One region of the Lysinibacillus sp. 1 U-2021 genome, then DNA from elsewhere that is predicted to be linked to it. Evidence: a T-box and tRNA genes for the amino acid it is inferred to sense, from the RefSeq annotation. Region 1 holds a T-box; the other holds one or more tRNA genes.
What was found. The T-box of region 1 lies ahead of alaS (alanine--tRNA ligase). A T-box ahead of a tRNA ligase gene usually reads a tRNA of that ligase, here a tRNA-Ala.
Positions count from the first base shown of each region.

Region 1 (6,600 bases):
ATTTACAACTCCCTATTCATAACGAAGATTTATTATGGGTAGATTTATATGCTTATAGTTATAATGAATTGAATAATATAGCTGATGTATTTGGCTTTCATCCACTCGCAGTTGAAGATTGCTTACATGAAGGCTCACGTCCAAAAATGGATAGTTATGGTGATTATAAATTTTTTGTGCTCCATGCACCAATTTATAATGAGAAAAGTAACAATGAAATTACAACCGTTGAGTTAAATATTTTTATGGGACCAAACTATATTGTGACTGTGCATAAACAAAAGTTGCAATGGCTAGGAAAAATGGAAAATGTTTGTGTTAATAGCCCAAGATTTTTGGAAAAGGGTACTGATTTTTTATTGCATACAATTATTGACGGTATTACAGACGAATACTTCCCAGTATTAGAACGAATTCGCGCACGTATAGATGAACTAGAAGAAGAAATTTATGATTATCAACCAAAAGTGGTGACAGAGGAATTTCTTGCATTGAAGCGGACAATTATTTTAATTCGTCAGGCCATTATGCCACAAAGAAGAATTTTTTCTACAATCAATGGCCAGTGGAAATTTGATATTCAAGAAGAAAATATTCCATTCTATAAAGATTTGAATGACCATCTAGAGCGTATTGTCGACTCCACAGAGACATATCGCGATTTAGTGAACAGCACGCTTGATACGTATTTTTCAATTATCAGTGGGAAATCCATTGAAAAGCTGAATTTATTAACGGTCATTTCGACAATTATGTTACCACTATCAGTAATTACTAGTTTTTTTGGAATGAATGTACCTTTGCCTTATCAAGATACCCCTTATACAACTATTGCAATTAGCGCCTTCTTAGTTATCTTTACATGGGGTATGTGGATATATTTCAAAAAAATGATTGCTTAGTTAGTGTTAGTCATACTAGTACTAATTGACAGCGCAATAGATTTTTTTTATAATTTTCGATAGAAAAAGTAAAAACGATGATGGAAAAAGTACGTATTTGTGTGTGCACAAGAAAGGGATTTCTAGGCTGAAAAAATCCTCACAACAGCAAATGCCGAAAGCTACTCCAGAGTGCAGCTAATCCCTGCCGTTCACTGACGTTACAAGTGCTAAAGAGGTAAGTAAGGTTTTTACTTACAACTAGGGTGGTACCGCGAGACTAATGACAAGTCCTCGTCCCTTTTTGGGGATGAGGGCTTTTTTTATTTTCTTCGGTAAATCGCAGGATTCGTATCGTGATTTTACAATATAAAATAGGAGGAATTTATCCAATGAAAGCAGTAGATATTCGCCGTATGTATTTGGAATTTTTTAAAGAAAAGGGGCATCATCATGAGCCATCAGCACCACTTGTGCCAATAAATGATCCATCACTTCTTTGGATCAACTCAGGTGTTGCAACTTTGAAACCATATTTTGATGGCCGTATTATCCCTGATAATCCACGTATTACAAATGCTCAAAAATCGATTCGTACCAACGATATTGAAAACGTTGGGAAAACAGCTCGACACCATACATTCTTTGAAATGTTAGGAAACTTCTCTATTGGTGACTACTTTAAAAAAGAAGCAATTCATTATGCTTGGGAGTTTTTAACAGATAAAAAATGGATGGGCTTTGATCCAGCATTATTATCCATCACGATTCACCCAGAAGACCAGGAAGCATATGATGTTTGGCATCAGGAAATCGGTATTCCAGAAGAACGTTTAATTCGTTTAGAAGGGAACTTCTGGGATATAGGAGAAGGCCCATCTGGTCCGAACTCAGAGATTTTTTATGATCGCGGCGTAGAATACGGCTCAGATGAAAATGACCCTGAAATGTATCCAGGAGGAGAAAATGAGCGTTACCTAGAAATTTGGAACCTTGTGTTCTCTCAATTTAACCATAATCCTGATGGCACTTACACGCCACTACCAAAGCAAAATATTGATACAGGTATGGGCTTAGAGCGTATTGTGTCCGTCGTGCAAAATGTACCAACAAACTTTGATACTGATTTATTTATGCCAATTATTGAAAAAATCGAGGAGTTTGCCAATCGTAAATATAAACGACCTGGCGAAGTAGACTTAAATGAAATCTTTGGCTCAGATGAAGATATTAATACACCATTTAAAGTGATTGCAGACCATATCCGTACAGTAGCATTTGCTATAGGCGATGGTGCCCTGCCTTCAAATGAAGGCCGTGGCTATGTATTACGTCGCTTACTACGTCGTGCCGTTCGCTATGCTAAACAAATTGGTATTGAAAAACCATTTATGTTTGAACTTGTACCAACTGTGGGTAAAATTATGGAAGACTTCTATCCAGAAGTTACAGAGAAATGCGAATTTATTCAACGTGTCATTAAAAATGAAGAAATTCGTTTCCACGAAACATTAGATGGTGGTTTAGCTATCTTTAATGAAGTAGTGGAATCTCAAAAAGCAGCTGGTCATGATTACATCCCAGGAGCAGATGCTTTCCGTTTATATGATACGTATGGTTTCCCAATCGAGCTAACGGAAGAATATGCAGAGGAAGTAGGCATGAAAGTAGATCATGAAGGTTTTGAGGCAGCGATGGAAGAGCAACGTGAACGCGCGCGTGCTGCACGACAAGATGTTGATTCGATGCAAGTCCAGAATGAAGTATTAGCAAACTTAACGGTTGCAAGTGAATTTGTTGGCTATGATACGTTAAGTGTTAATACTGAAATCGCTGCAATGATCGTCAATGGTCAAGTTGCGAAAGTCGCTTCTGAAGGTCAGGAAGCATTGGTTATTTTAGCGAAGACACCATTCTACGCTGAAATGGGTGGTCAAATTGCTGATAGTGGTACTATTTCAAATGATAGCTTTACGGCTGTTGTAAAAGATGTTCAAAAAGCACCGAATGGTCAACCGCTTCATACAGTAGTAGTTGAATCTGGGGAAATGCATGTGGAAGATGCAGTGCAAGCAGTGGTCAATCGTGATGACCGTAATTTAATCATTAAAAACCATACGGCAACACATATTATGCAACGTGCATTAAAAGATGTGCTAGGTGATCATGTGAACCAAGCTGGATCATATGTAGGACCTGATCGTTTACGTTTTGATTTCTCTCACTTTGGTCAAGTTACAAAAGAAGAATTACAGCAAATTGAACGTATTGTAAATGAAAAAGTGTGGGATGATATAGAGGTCATTATTGAAGAAAAAGGCATTGATGAAGCAAAAGCAATGGGTGCTATGGCATTATTCGGTGAAAAATATGGAGATGTTGTACGTGTAGTATCCATCGGAGATTATTCGATTGAGCTATGTGGTGGTATCCATGTTAAACGCTCTTCTGAAATTGGCTTCTTTAAAATTGTTTCAGAAGGTGGTATCGGTGCAGGTACTCGTCGTATTGAAGCTGTTACAGGAAAAGTTGCTTATGAAGCAGTAAAAGAAGAAGAAGCATTATTAAATGATGCAGCAGCATTATTAAAAGCAAATGCTAAAGATATTGTTACAAAAGTACAGGCATTACAAGCAGACTATAAAGAATTACAACGTGAAAACGAAGCATTATCTCAAAAAATCGCCAATGCACAGGCAGGGGCAGTTGTTGATGCCGCTCAAACAATTGGAGATGTGACAGTGCTATCTACAAAAGTGGAAGCGAAGGATAACAATCAACTCCGTCAAATGATGGATGACCTGAAAGCAAAAATGCCAAAAGCAGTCATTGTTCTTGGAGCAGTTGATGGTGAAAAAGTTATGTTATGTGCTGGTGTTTCAAAAGAATTAGTTGGTGGCAATTACCATGCAGGGAATATTGTGAAAATGGTTGCGGAAGCATGTGGTGGTAAAGGTGGCGGTCGTCCAGATATGGCGATGGCAGGTGCAAAAGATGCATCAAAACTTGATGAAGCACTACTTTCTGTGTATGATTATGTTAAATCCATTTAATTAATTCACCAAAACATGTTATAATAAAGAGAAATTGGAGATGAGCTTGTTTGCACATCTCCTTATTTCTGAAAGCGAGGTGCTGGTCATGAGTTCATTTGATCAAACGATGAAATTTAATTTTCCAGAAGAATCAATGGAACAGGAAGTCAAGCAGGTAATGTTGAAAGTTCATTCTTCATTAGAGGAAAAGGGATATAACCCTATCAATCAGATTGTTGGTTACTTACTTTCTGGTGATCCGGCGTATATTCCTCGCCATCAGGATGCTCGTAATTTAATTCGCAAGCTTGAGCGTGACGAAATTCTAGAGGAGCTTGTTAAATTTTATATCAAAAAGAATAACGAGGACTAGAAATGAGAATTATGGGATTAGACGTTGGGTCAAAAACTGTGGGTGTTGCTGTAAGTGATGCACTTGGTTGGACCGCCCAAGGTATTGAAACCGTAAAAATTGATGAAGCTAATGGTGAGTTCGGTATTGACCGTATCGCTGAGCTAGTAAAGGAATATACTATAACAGAATTTGTTGTAGGTTTTCCAAAAAACATGAATAATACGGTTGGACCGCGTGGAGAGGCTTCTGAAAACTATAAAAAGCTATTAGAAGAGCATTTCTCACTACCGGTCAAATTATGGGATGAACGTTTAACGACGATGGCTGCTGAACGTATGCTGATCGAAGCGGACGTGAGTCGCAAAAAGCGCAAGCAGGTCATTGATAAAATGGCAGCTGTGATGATTTTACAAGGCTACTTAGATAGCAAAAATTAATTGATGAGGTGACAATGCATGGCACACGAGCATAACCATGAAGAAGAACTACATGTTCAACACATTACAGTGATTGACGAAAACGGAAACGAGCAGCTTTGTGAAGTGATTCACGTTCATGAATCTCCAGAGTTTGGCAAATCATATGTGTTTTACTCAATGGTAGGCGCAGAGGAAGATGAAGATGGCTCAGTTGAAATCTTTGTATCTTCATTTGTACCATCTGAAAATGGTGAAGATGGTGAATTAACACCAATCGAAACTGAAGCAGAGTGGGATATGGTAGAGGACGTTTTAAACGCTTTAGAGGATGAAAACGAAGACTAATCTTCTAACTCAAAGCTTGGAACAAGGATCGCAGCTTGCAGTCCTTGTTCCTTTTTTATTGAAGCTTTTCTAATGTAGAAGGATTGTTAAATTGAAGAATGAATGCATTGTAGATGTGTGAATTTGATCCACAATTGTTGAGAAACGTTCATAAAGTTTGTGGATTCGCTTAGAAATAGAGTGTAACCGCTCCAAGCCCCACTCCAAACATCGAGAACCTGCTCAAAGGTAGAGAAGAAATGCAGGGAAAACTTGCTCAAAAATAGGAGAAGCTATTCTAAAGTGTCTAACCTCAAAAAAACGATTTAATAAATGACATCAAATTGTCATAAAGGAGGAAACAGAATGAATGAAGAAACGCAAGAATTTATGATCATTGGGAAAGATGGTAAGGAACAGCAGTGTCGTGTGGTCTTTACCTTTGATGCGGAGGACAAGTCCTATGTGTTATTTTCCCTTCTAGATGAAACAGGTCAAGAAATTCCAGGAGACCTTTCGGCGATGACTTTTGATTATGATGACAATACAGGTGAGATGACAAATTTACAGCCTGTTGAAACAGATGCCGAATGGGAAATGATTAATGAAGTGGTGTTAACATTACTTGATGAATTTGAAGAAGAACCACAGCTAATTACTGTGACAGACGAAGAAGGAAAAGATCAAGTGTGCGAAGTCATTCATACATTTTCATCTGAGCAATTCGGTAAATCGTATGTATTATATGTGCCAGCAACAGATGAACCGATTGATGAGCGTGATATTTTTGCAGCCCAATATCTAGCTGGAAATGAAGGCCAGATTGAAGAGTTATACCCGATTGAGTCAGATGAAGAATGGGAATTTGTAGAAGAAGTATTAAACACTTTATAGGATAAACTATTTCTAGAATGCTCAAAAATCTGCTAACGAAAGTTGTTGGCAGATTTTTTACATATGTAATTTCTCCTGAATTGTCGATTTCTGTTTGTCGTGAAAGTTGATTTCTAGTATGATATTGAATAGTGATAGGGGGGAAACCCGTGGATAACGGTTCAAAAAAACAAGAAATGTTTTCAAAAATGCAAGAAAGAAAATCTGAGGTAAAAATGGTGAGAAAAATCGTCGCAATTATTGCCATTGTTTTCGTACTAATAATTGGAGTTGTTGGTTTATTTGGGTACAATTATGTAAAAGGTGCTCTAAAACCATTAGACCCTAATGCAACGAAAACAATTGCAGTAGAAGTACCAATTGGCTCTAGTTTGTCCTCCATTTCAACACTACTAGAGAAAAAAGGTGTCATAAAAGATGCACGTGTTTTTAAATACTATGCAAAATTTAAAAATGAATCACAATTTCAAGCGGGAAATTATGATTTAACACAGGCAATGACATTTGATGAACTCATTGAAAGCTTGAAAACAGGGAAGGTATATCGTAAGCCTGTCTTTACGATGACAGTCCCAGAAGGCTTAACACTTGAACAAATTGGGAAAGTGATTGAAAAGAAAACACCGTACACACAAAAAGAATTTATGGATCTTGTGACGAGTGACACATTTGTTCAGCAAATGATGGCTAAT
Region 1 covers NZ_CP123966.1:2,070,430-2,077,029, reverse strand. The annotation lists gene corA (magnesium/cobalt transporter CorA) at 1-902, shown strand, start outside; T-box leader at 971-1,186, shown strand; gene alaS (alanine--tRNA ligase) at 1,274-3,934, shown strand; gene QH639_RS10555 (IreB family regulatory phosphoprotein) at 4,023-4,289, shown strand; gene ruvX (Holliday junction resolvase RuvX) at 4,292-4,708, shown strand; gene QH639_RS10545 (DUF1292 domain-containing protein) at 4,727-5,035, shown strand; gene QH639_RS10540 (DUF1292 domain-containing protein) at 5,381-5,908, shown strand; gene mltG (endolytic transglycosylase MltG) at 6,058-6,600, shown strand, end outside.

Region 2 (6,600 bases), 2.5 Mb from region 1:
GCGCCCTGCGGGGATATAAAAAACACTTTCAAGCTTTGTTTCTGGTTCTGAAAACAATCCTAGAGAAAGACATACTCGCAATTCATGTTCAATTCCGCGTTTACGTCTTCTCGTAACGCTTTCTGCAAGTGAATTCTCAATATTTTCATCTAAATCCTTTCGTACAATCAAACGAAGTTTAGCAATCGTCTTCGTTAAATTCTCAGAAAGGTCTATTTTCAATGACCCTTTGCTATTTTTTCGATTAGTAATCCGCACCCAATAGTGCTTATTACTATACTCAATAAAAAACTCATCATCAGCCCAATACTGCTGAGGGAAAATTTTACTAAACTTATTCTTTTGCTCCTTCAATATATCTCTTTTAGTTTTACCCTCTGTTGAAGCTCGTAGTATATCCATAGGATAATCTTTAAAATATTTTATTAGCTTTGCAATGACACTTTTCCCCTGTGCCTGAGGCCCAATAAATATATTCACTTTCTTAAGAGGAATATCAACTTTTTGAATAGTGAGAAACTTATCAATCTTTATATTTTCCATATCATCTCCTTTGATGTGTTTTTAAGCGTAAACACCTTTTTATCATATGTACAAAAACACAAATACTCAACCATAATCCTTCGCTCTTCTGTTTATCTTACGCGCGGTGCTTTCCCCGCCTCGCCCGCCCGCTTCATGTGGCGGTTTTAATGCAGTTGCATAGATACTATGGATCCGCACCAGCTCTGACCGCGAGCAGCTGGAACGGGCATCCCCGACGCATGCAAAAACATTCACTTGTTGCATGCACGGCTTATTTAATGACAAATCAACTTAAGCGTCACCGCAGCTCCCACAAAAAAAACGTAACACCATGATTTTAGTGATATTTATGACTTTTTTAATTGCTTATTTAAGTCCGCCATATTGAAACCGTGCATTTTTTAGCCACCAATAACTTTAAAAAATTTACATTGCTTTCAATACCTTATCATCCGTAGTCCCTGCTTTTTACTTTGAGCTATATCAAAAAAAGCTCAAACATCCTTGATGCAAAACCAGTATTACACAACATAAAATGCAACCAGAAACAACGACATACTATATGTTGTGTTGTTCAGGCTCTCTGTTCGGTGATATGCCAGATCACTTTGCGTTTAAACAGAGCATTATTTCAGGGCAAGACTTCGCTAAATAGTAACTCCGCCTCAGAAGCGCATATATCGGCGGAAATTGCCCTCTGCTTACAGGAGGAAATATGAAGAAGTGCTATTACTGCATTCTCGTTCTGGCCCTCTTTGGCTATCCATATGGTAGTCCAAGTGGTTTGTCAGTAAACGTCAGTAATATCCATGTAAGTATTATTCTTTAGTATGCTTCAAACAAAAAAACCACCTGCCAGGGTGGTTTTTTTGCGCCTGTCATCATTCCGATGAAAGACTAGCAAGACTTCGCTCGAGATGAATTATGCTTCGACAAAAGGTCACTCGCAATGGTTTTATTAGCCGAAATAGATGCTCTTTTATGACTCGAATCAAATAGCTGCCTTAAATTACATGCTAGCGATTCAATACAATTTAGCCTTCTACTTCAGCATGCTATTGCTCCTCATCTGCCTTAGAGGCGCTTCGCATAATCCATTCAAAGGCATATAAAATCACGCTGCATTTTTACTCAAATGGGTAACAAAAATCCAGGCCACTCATCAGCGACCTGATAATTGAAAGATTTCCCGTAATAATTTACGGTCGCGCCACGCGCCAGCGCCTCAAGCTCCCATCGCTGCGGCCTGATACCGTTCTGAGCAAGGTCAACGCGGATACGGGTAATTTGCATTCTTTCCGACCGGGTCAGTCTGGCCGATGGTGCAATTTCATGTGGTTTTAACGGGCTTCCGTTTCTTTGCTGACGATTTGGTGTTCTCAGGTCGTGTTTTAATGCCCCCCTGAGCGCCCTCACGACCTCCGTGTCGTTCCATTCGATAACACCGTCATCAACCAGATTAAGCACTGCTGCGGCGTGTTCAGAAGGTGTGGGAGCCGGTAACGAAGTATCACCACCGGTGAGCTTTCCACAGTTATTGACAGGACTCCGAGGCGCGGCGATGCCGCTTTTTAAAGTCAAAGGCTCAACGACCGGAACTTTCGGCACAATGCGCCAATCCGTGGTTCTGGTGATATGAATATGACGCGCGCCGAGATGCGGTGCGTAAATGCCGACCACTCTCTCGACTTCTTCCTCGTACTCGTTAACGTCATCCGACGGGCTACGGGCGACTCTGACAGTCTGACAATCGCGCGGAACATTTGCCCCACCCTGCGCGCTGATATACAACGCAAAATCACCACTGTCTGCGGCGGCGCGTGCAGCCTCGACGCGCTCGTCAAACTCATCAGCAATGCTGACGCCGCGAGGCAATTTGCGTAATTCACGGTAAGCCCCCATTGTCGGCAGACCAACCGTTTTAAATTGCGGAATGCGCCACGTTGACGCCCATGCGGTAACAGCCGCAGCTGTGTCTTTCAGCGCCCTCAAGATGAGATTTCCCATTACGCAAGTAAGTAAGATCCCTCAAAGACGATGAGGTAGATAGGTTCGAGGTGGAAGTGTGGTGACACATGGAGCTGACGAATACTAATCGATCGAGGACTTAACCAAAAACGTTTGAAGCATTCAATGTATCGTTTATCTAGTTTTGAAAGAACAAGTCTTTCAGCTGAATAAGTGAAGTGATGATGGCAAAGAGGTCACACCCGTTCCCATACCGAACACGGAAGTTAAGCTCTTTAGCGCCGATGGTAGTTGGGGGCTTCCCCCTGTGAGAGTAGGACGTCGCTTCGCTTATTTTTTGTGGAGGATTAGCTCAGCTGGGAGAGCACCTGCCTTACAAGCAGGGGGTCGGCGGTTCGAGCCCGTCATCCTCCACCATTTTGGTCCCGTGGTGTAGCGGTTAACATGCCTGCCTGTCACGCAGGAGATCGCCGGTTCGATCCCGGTCGGGACCGCCATTATTATTGCCGGTGTAGCTCAGTTGGTAGAGCAACTGACTTGTAATCAGTAGGTCGTGGGTTCGACTCCTATCGCCGGCACCATTCCCTTGGAGGGGTAGCGAAGTGGCTAAACGCGGCGGACTGTAAATCCGCTCCTTAGGGTTCGGCGGTTCGAATCCGTCCCCCTCCACCATTTTAGGGGCATAGTTCAACGGTAGAATAGAGGTCTCCAAAACCTTTGGTGTGGGTTCGATTCCTACTGCCCCTGCCAGGTATTGAGGTACTCGTTCATAATACAGCTAATATAATCTATATAGTGGCGATTGTGGCGAAGTGGTTAACGCATCGGATTGTGGTTCCGACATTCGTGGGTTCGATTCCCATCAGTCGCCCCATTTTAAAATTGGGGTATAGCCAAGCGGTAAGGCAACGGATTTTGATTCCGTCATGCCTAGGTTCGAATCCTAGTACCCCAGCCATTTTTAATTTCACGAGCCATTAGCTCAGTTGGTAGAGCATCTGACTTTTAATCAGAGGGTCGAAGGTTCGAGTCCTTCATGGCTCATCATTTTTTAATTAACATGCGCCCGTAGCTCAATTGGATAGAGCGTCTGACTACGGATCAGAAGGTTATGGGTTCGACTCCTGTCGGGCGCGCCAATAAAATCATGTTTACGGAATGTAGCTCAGCTTGGTAGAGCACTTGGTTTGGGACCAAGGGGTCGTAGGTTCGAATCCTGTCATTCCGACCATCTTTCATGTTAAATGGGGCCTTAGCTCAGCTGGGAGAGCGCCTGCCTTGCACGCAGGAGGTCAGCGGTTCGATCCCGCTAGGCTCCACCATTGTAATATTTTTGGAGGTATACCCAAGTCTGGCTGAAGGGATCGGTCTTGAAAACCGACAGGCGGGTAACACCGCGCGGGGGTTCGAATCCCTCTACCTCCTCCATTTTTCGGGTCAGTAGCTCAGTTGGTAGAGCATTAGATTGAAGCTCTAAGTGTCGGCGGTTCGATTCCGTCCTGACCCACCATTATTGCGGGTGTAGTTTAATGGTAAAACCTCAGCCTTCCAAGCTGATGTCGTGAGTTCGATTCTCATCACCCGCTCCAAAATGGGCCTATAGCTCAGCTGGTTAGAGCGCACGCCTGATAAGCGTGAGGTCGATGGTTCGAGTCCATTTAGGCCCATCATTATTCCGAAGTAGCTCAGTTGGTAGTAGCACCTGACTGTTAATCAGGTTGTCGCAGGTTCGAGTCCTGCCTTCGGAGCCACGGCCCGTTGGTCAAGTGGTTAAGACACCGCCCTTTCACGGCGGTAACACGGGTTCGAATCCCGTACGGGTCATCAAGCATGTAGCACAGATGTGTGTTACATGCTTTTTTCTATTCTCCTTTTTGTTAATCGATAAAAGATAATGCAATAGCAGAAAAAGACCTATTGGCAAGGTGAGGGACTAAATTTCATTCCCCTAGCATCTTTCTATGGGCTTCCAATAAACCGCTTTACTTACCACGTACACTTCATGGTCAACATTTTTGTGAAGGCGCTTGACTTCTCTAGTATAGCGATACAGGCGCAATCCTGCCCAGAGAATTAGTGAAACTGGTTCTGCTCTATGCGAAAGCGAAGTACTAGCAGCAAGTAAGTAGCTCAGAGCGATTAGTCTTTCCATCATTTATAAAAATTCTGTTGATTTCTTTGTTCTGCAATCCCCTGAAAAAGGCTACATGACTACTGTAGCCTTTTTATAATAATTAAAATCTTTCTCCCTTACATTCTCTTACGAAAAAGAGTCTATAGAGTAAATTTGAACAAACTATTTCATATATAAAATATGTATGTTTTTTCGATTACTATTTTCATGGTGCTTGTTGTTTTGTTCCTCTAATATGAGGATAAGTGGAGGAATCGATATGAATATACAGGAGATACAGCAATTTTTAAATCTATATCAGACAGAACAAAATGAATCAGAACTTTGGTTAAAGAATAGATTACAGGCAGTTAAGGATGCAGGTGAATATCACCCAACAACAGAGGAGCTAGTTTTTGGTGCACGGGTGGCATGGCGAAATAGCAATAAGTGTATTGGACGTCTGTTTTGGCAGTCACTGCATGTGGTAGATGCACGTGATGTTTTAGATGAAAAGGCTATTTTTCATAAATTACTAGAACATATTGATTATGCGACAAATCATGGGAAAATCCGTCCAACTATAACAGTGTTTGCTTCCGATAGAGTACGGATTTGGAATCATCAACTAATTCGTTATGCAGGCTATGAAACAGATGCAGGCATTATTGGAGATTCACAGTCCATTAAATTTACAAAAGTGTGTGAGTCGTTAGGATGGAGAGGTAAAGGAACTGATTTTGATGTACTACCACTCGTTATACAGGTGGATAATCGTGCTCCTCAAATGTTTGTAATTCCTGAAGAAAATATAGTAGAGGTCTCAATCCGCCATCCAGAGTCAATCGATGTGGAGAAATTAGGAATGAAGTGGTATGCTGTACCCATTATTTCGAGTATGCGTTTTCAAATGGCTGGAATTGATTTTCAAGCAGCTCCATTTAACGGCTGGTATATGGGAACAGAGATTGGTGCACGAAATTTAGCAGATCATGATCGTTATAATATGTTACCTGCCATTGCAGACATTTTTAATCTTGATACAACCAAGCAAGCGTCTCTTTGGCGTGATCGTGCTTTAGTAGAACTTAATATTGCTGTTCTTCATTCATTTAAAGAAGAAGGTGTGAGCATTGTTGATCATCATACAGCAGCTCAGCAGTTTAAATTGTTTGAGGAGGCAGAAAAATCAACAGGAAGAGAAGTGACAGGCAACTGGACATGGTTAATCCCACCTCTTTCCCCTGCCACAACTCATATATTCCATAAACCCTATGTAAATATTTATCATACACCAAATTATTTTTATCAAAAACCATGCTATTAGTGTAAAGGAATTGTTTACTTTCAATACTTTTGATGAGAGAGGGCGCTTACTATGTTAAATCAGCAAATTCCCAATATCCCATGGAGACAATTGACGACACCTTATGGTAGAGGTACAGCCATTCCTAAGCTGATAGAACAGGAGCAATACACACAACTAGCTGAATTAATTGAACATCAAGGTACACTGTGGCAGGTGACACCATGGGTTTTGCTTGTCCTGCTAAAAAAGCTTACTAGTAAAAAATTAGAGGTTGTCTCCTTACAAGAGGTACAGTTATATTTAGCTGTGGCACATGCTATTACCAAGGATTATCTCGAGCCAGTCAATACTGTTAAAAATATGCAGGAGCTATTAGACGTCAACTATTTGTGGATAGAAAATGAGGATAATGATGAACAGGAGTGGGAGAAAGAAACGCCAAAGGGCTATGAGGAGCAAGCTTTTGTAGGCTATTACTATTATAGTTATAGGCTTTTACAAGAGGCTGTTCCTATTTTTTCTACTATAACAGCTCGTAATAATGAAGCATCAGAATGCCTTGCTGAATTGCTAACATTACTCCAGCAACCCGACAATTAAGTAATGTGTAAACACTATATAGAAATAGAGCAGATGGAGGAATCTAATCCACCTGCTTTATTTAATTTTAATGCACATATTCATC
Region 2 covers NZ_CP123966.1:4,546,170-4,552,769, forward strand. The annotation lists gene QH639_RS24150 (AAA family ATPase) at 1-543, opposite strand, end outside; gene QH639_RS24155 (hypothetical protein) at 1,657-2,517, opposite strand; rRNA gene rrf (5S ribosomal RNA) at 2,708-2,823, shown strand; tRNA gene QH639_RS24165 (tRNA-Val) at 2,835-2,910, shown strand; tRNA gene QH639_RS24170 (tRNA-Asp) at 2,915-2,990, shown strand; tRNA gene QH639_RS24175 (tRNA-Thr) at 2,999-3,074, shown strand; tRNA gene QH639_RS24180 (tRNA-Tyr) at 3,082-3,165, shown strand; tRNA gene QH639_RS24185 (tRNA-Trp) at 3,170-3,243, shown strand; tRNA gene QH639_RS24190 (tRNA-His) at 3,292-3,367, shown strand; tRNA gene QH639_RS24195 (tRNA-Gln) at 3,377-3,451, shown strand; tRNA gene QH639_RS24200 (tRNA-Lys) at 3,465-3,537, shown strand; tRNA gene QH639_RS24205 (tRNA-Arg) at 3,556-3,632, shown strand; tRNA gene QH639_RS24210 (tRNA-Pro) at 3,648-3,724, shown strand; tRNA gene QH639_RS24215 (tRNA-Ala) at 3,740-3,815, shown strand; tRNA gene QH639_RS24220 (tRNA-Ser) at 3,829-3,921, shown strand; tRNA gene QH639_RS24225 (tRNA-Phe) at 3,928-4,003, shown strand; tRNA gene QH639_RS24230 (tRNA-Gly) at 4,009-4,082, shown strand; tRNA gene QH639_RS24235 (tRNA-Ile) at 4,087-4,160, shown strand; tRNA gene QH639_RS24240 (tRNA-Asn) at 4,168-4,244, shown strand; tRNA gene QH639_RS24245 (tRNA-Glu) at 4,246-4,317, shown strand; gene QH639_RS24250 (nitric oxide synthase oxygenase) at 4,887-5,933, shown strand; gene QH639_RS24255 (hypothetical protein) at 5,985-6,515, shown strand; gene QH639_RS24260 (CynX/NimT family MFS transporter) at 6,583-6,600, opposite strand, start outside.
Region 2: it has a tRNA-Ala gene. The T-box ahead of alaS (alanine--tRNA ligase) is inferred to sense a tRNA for this amino acid. The anticodon was not compared.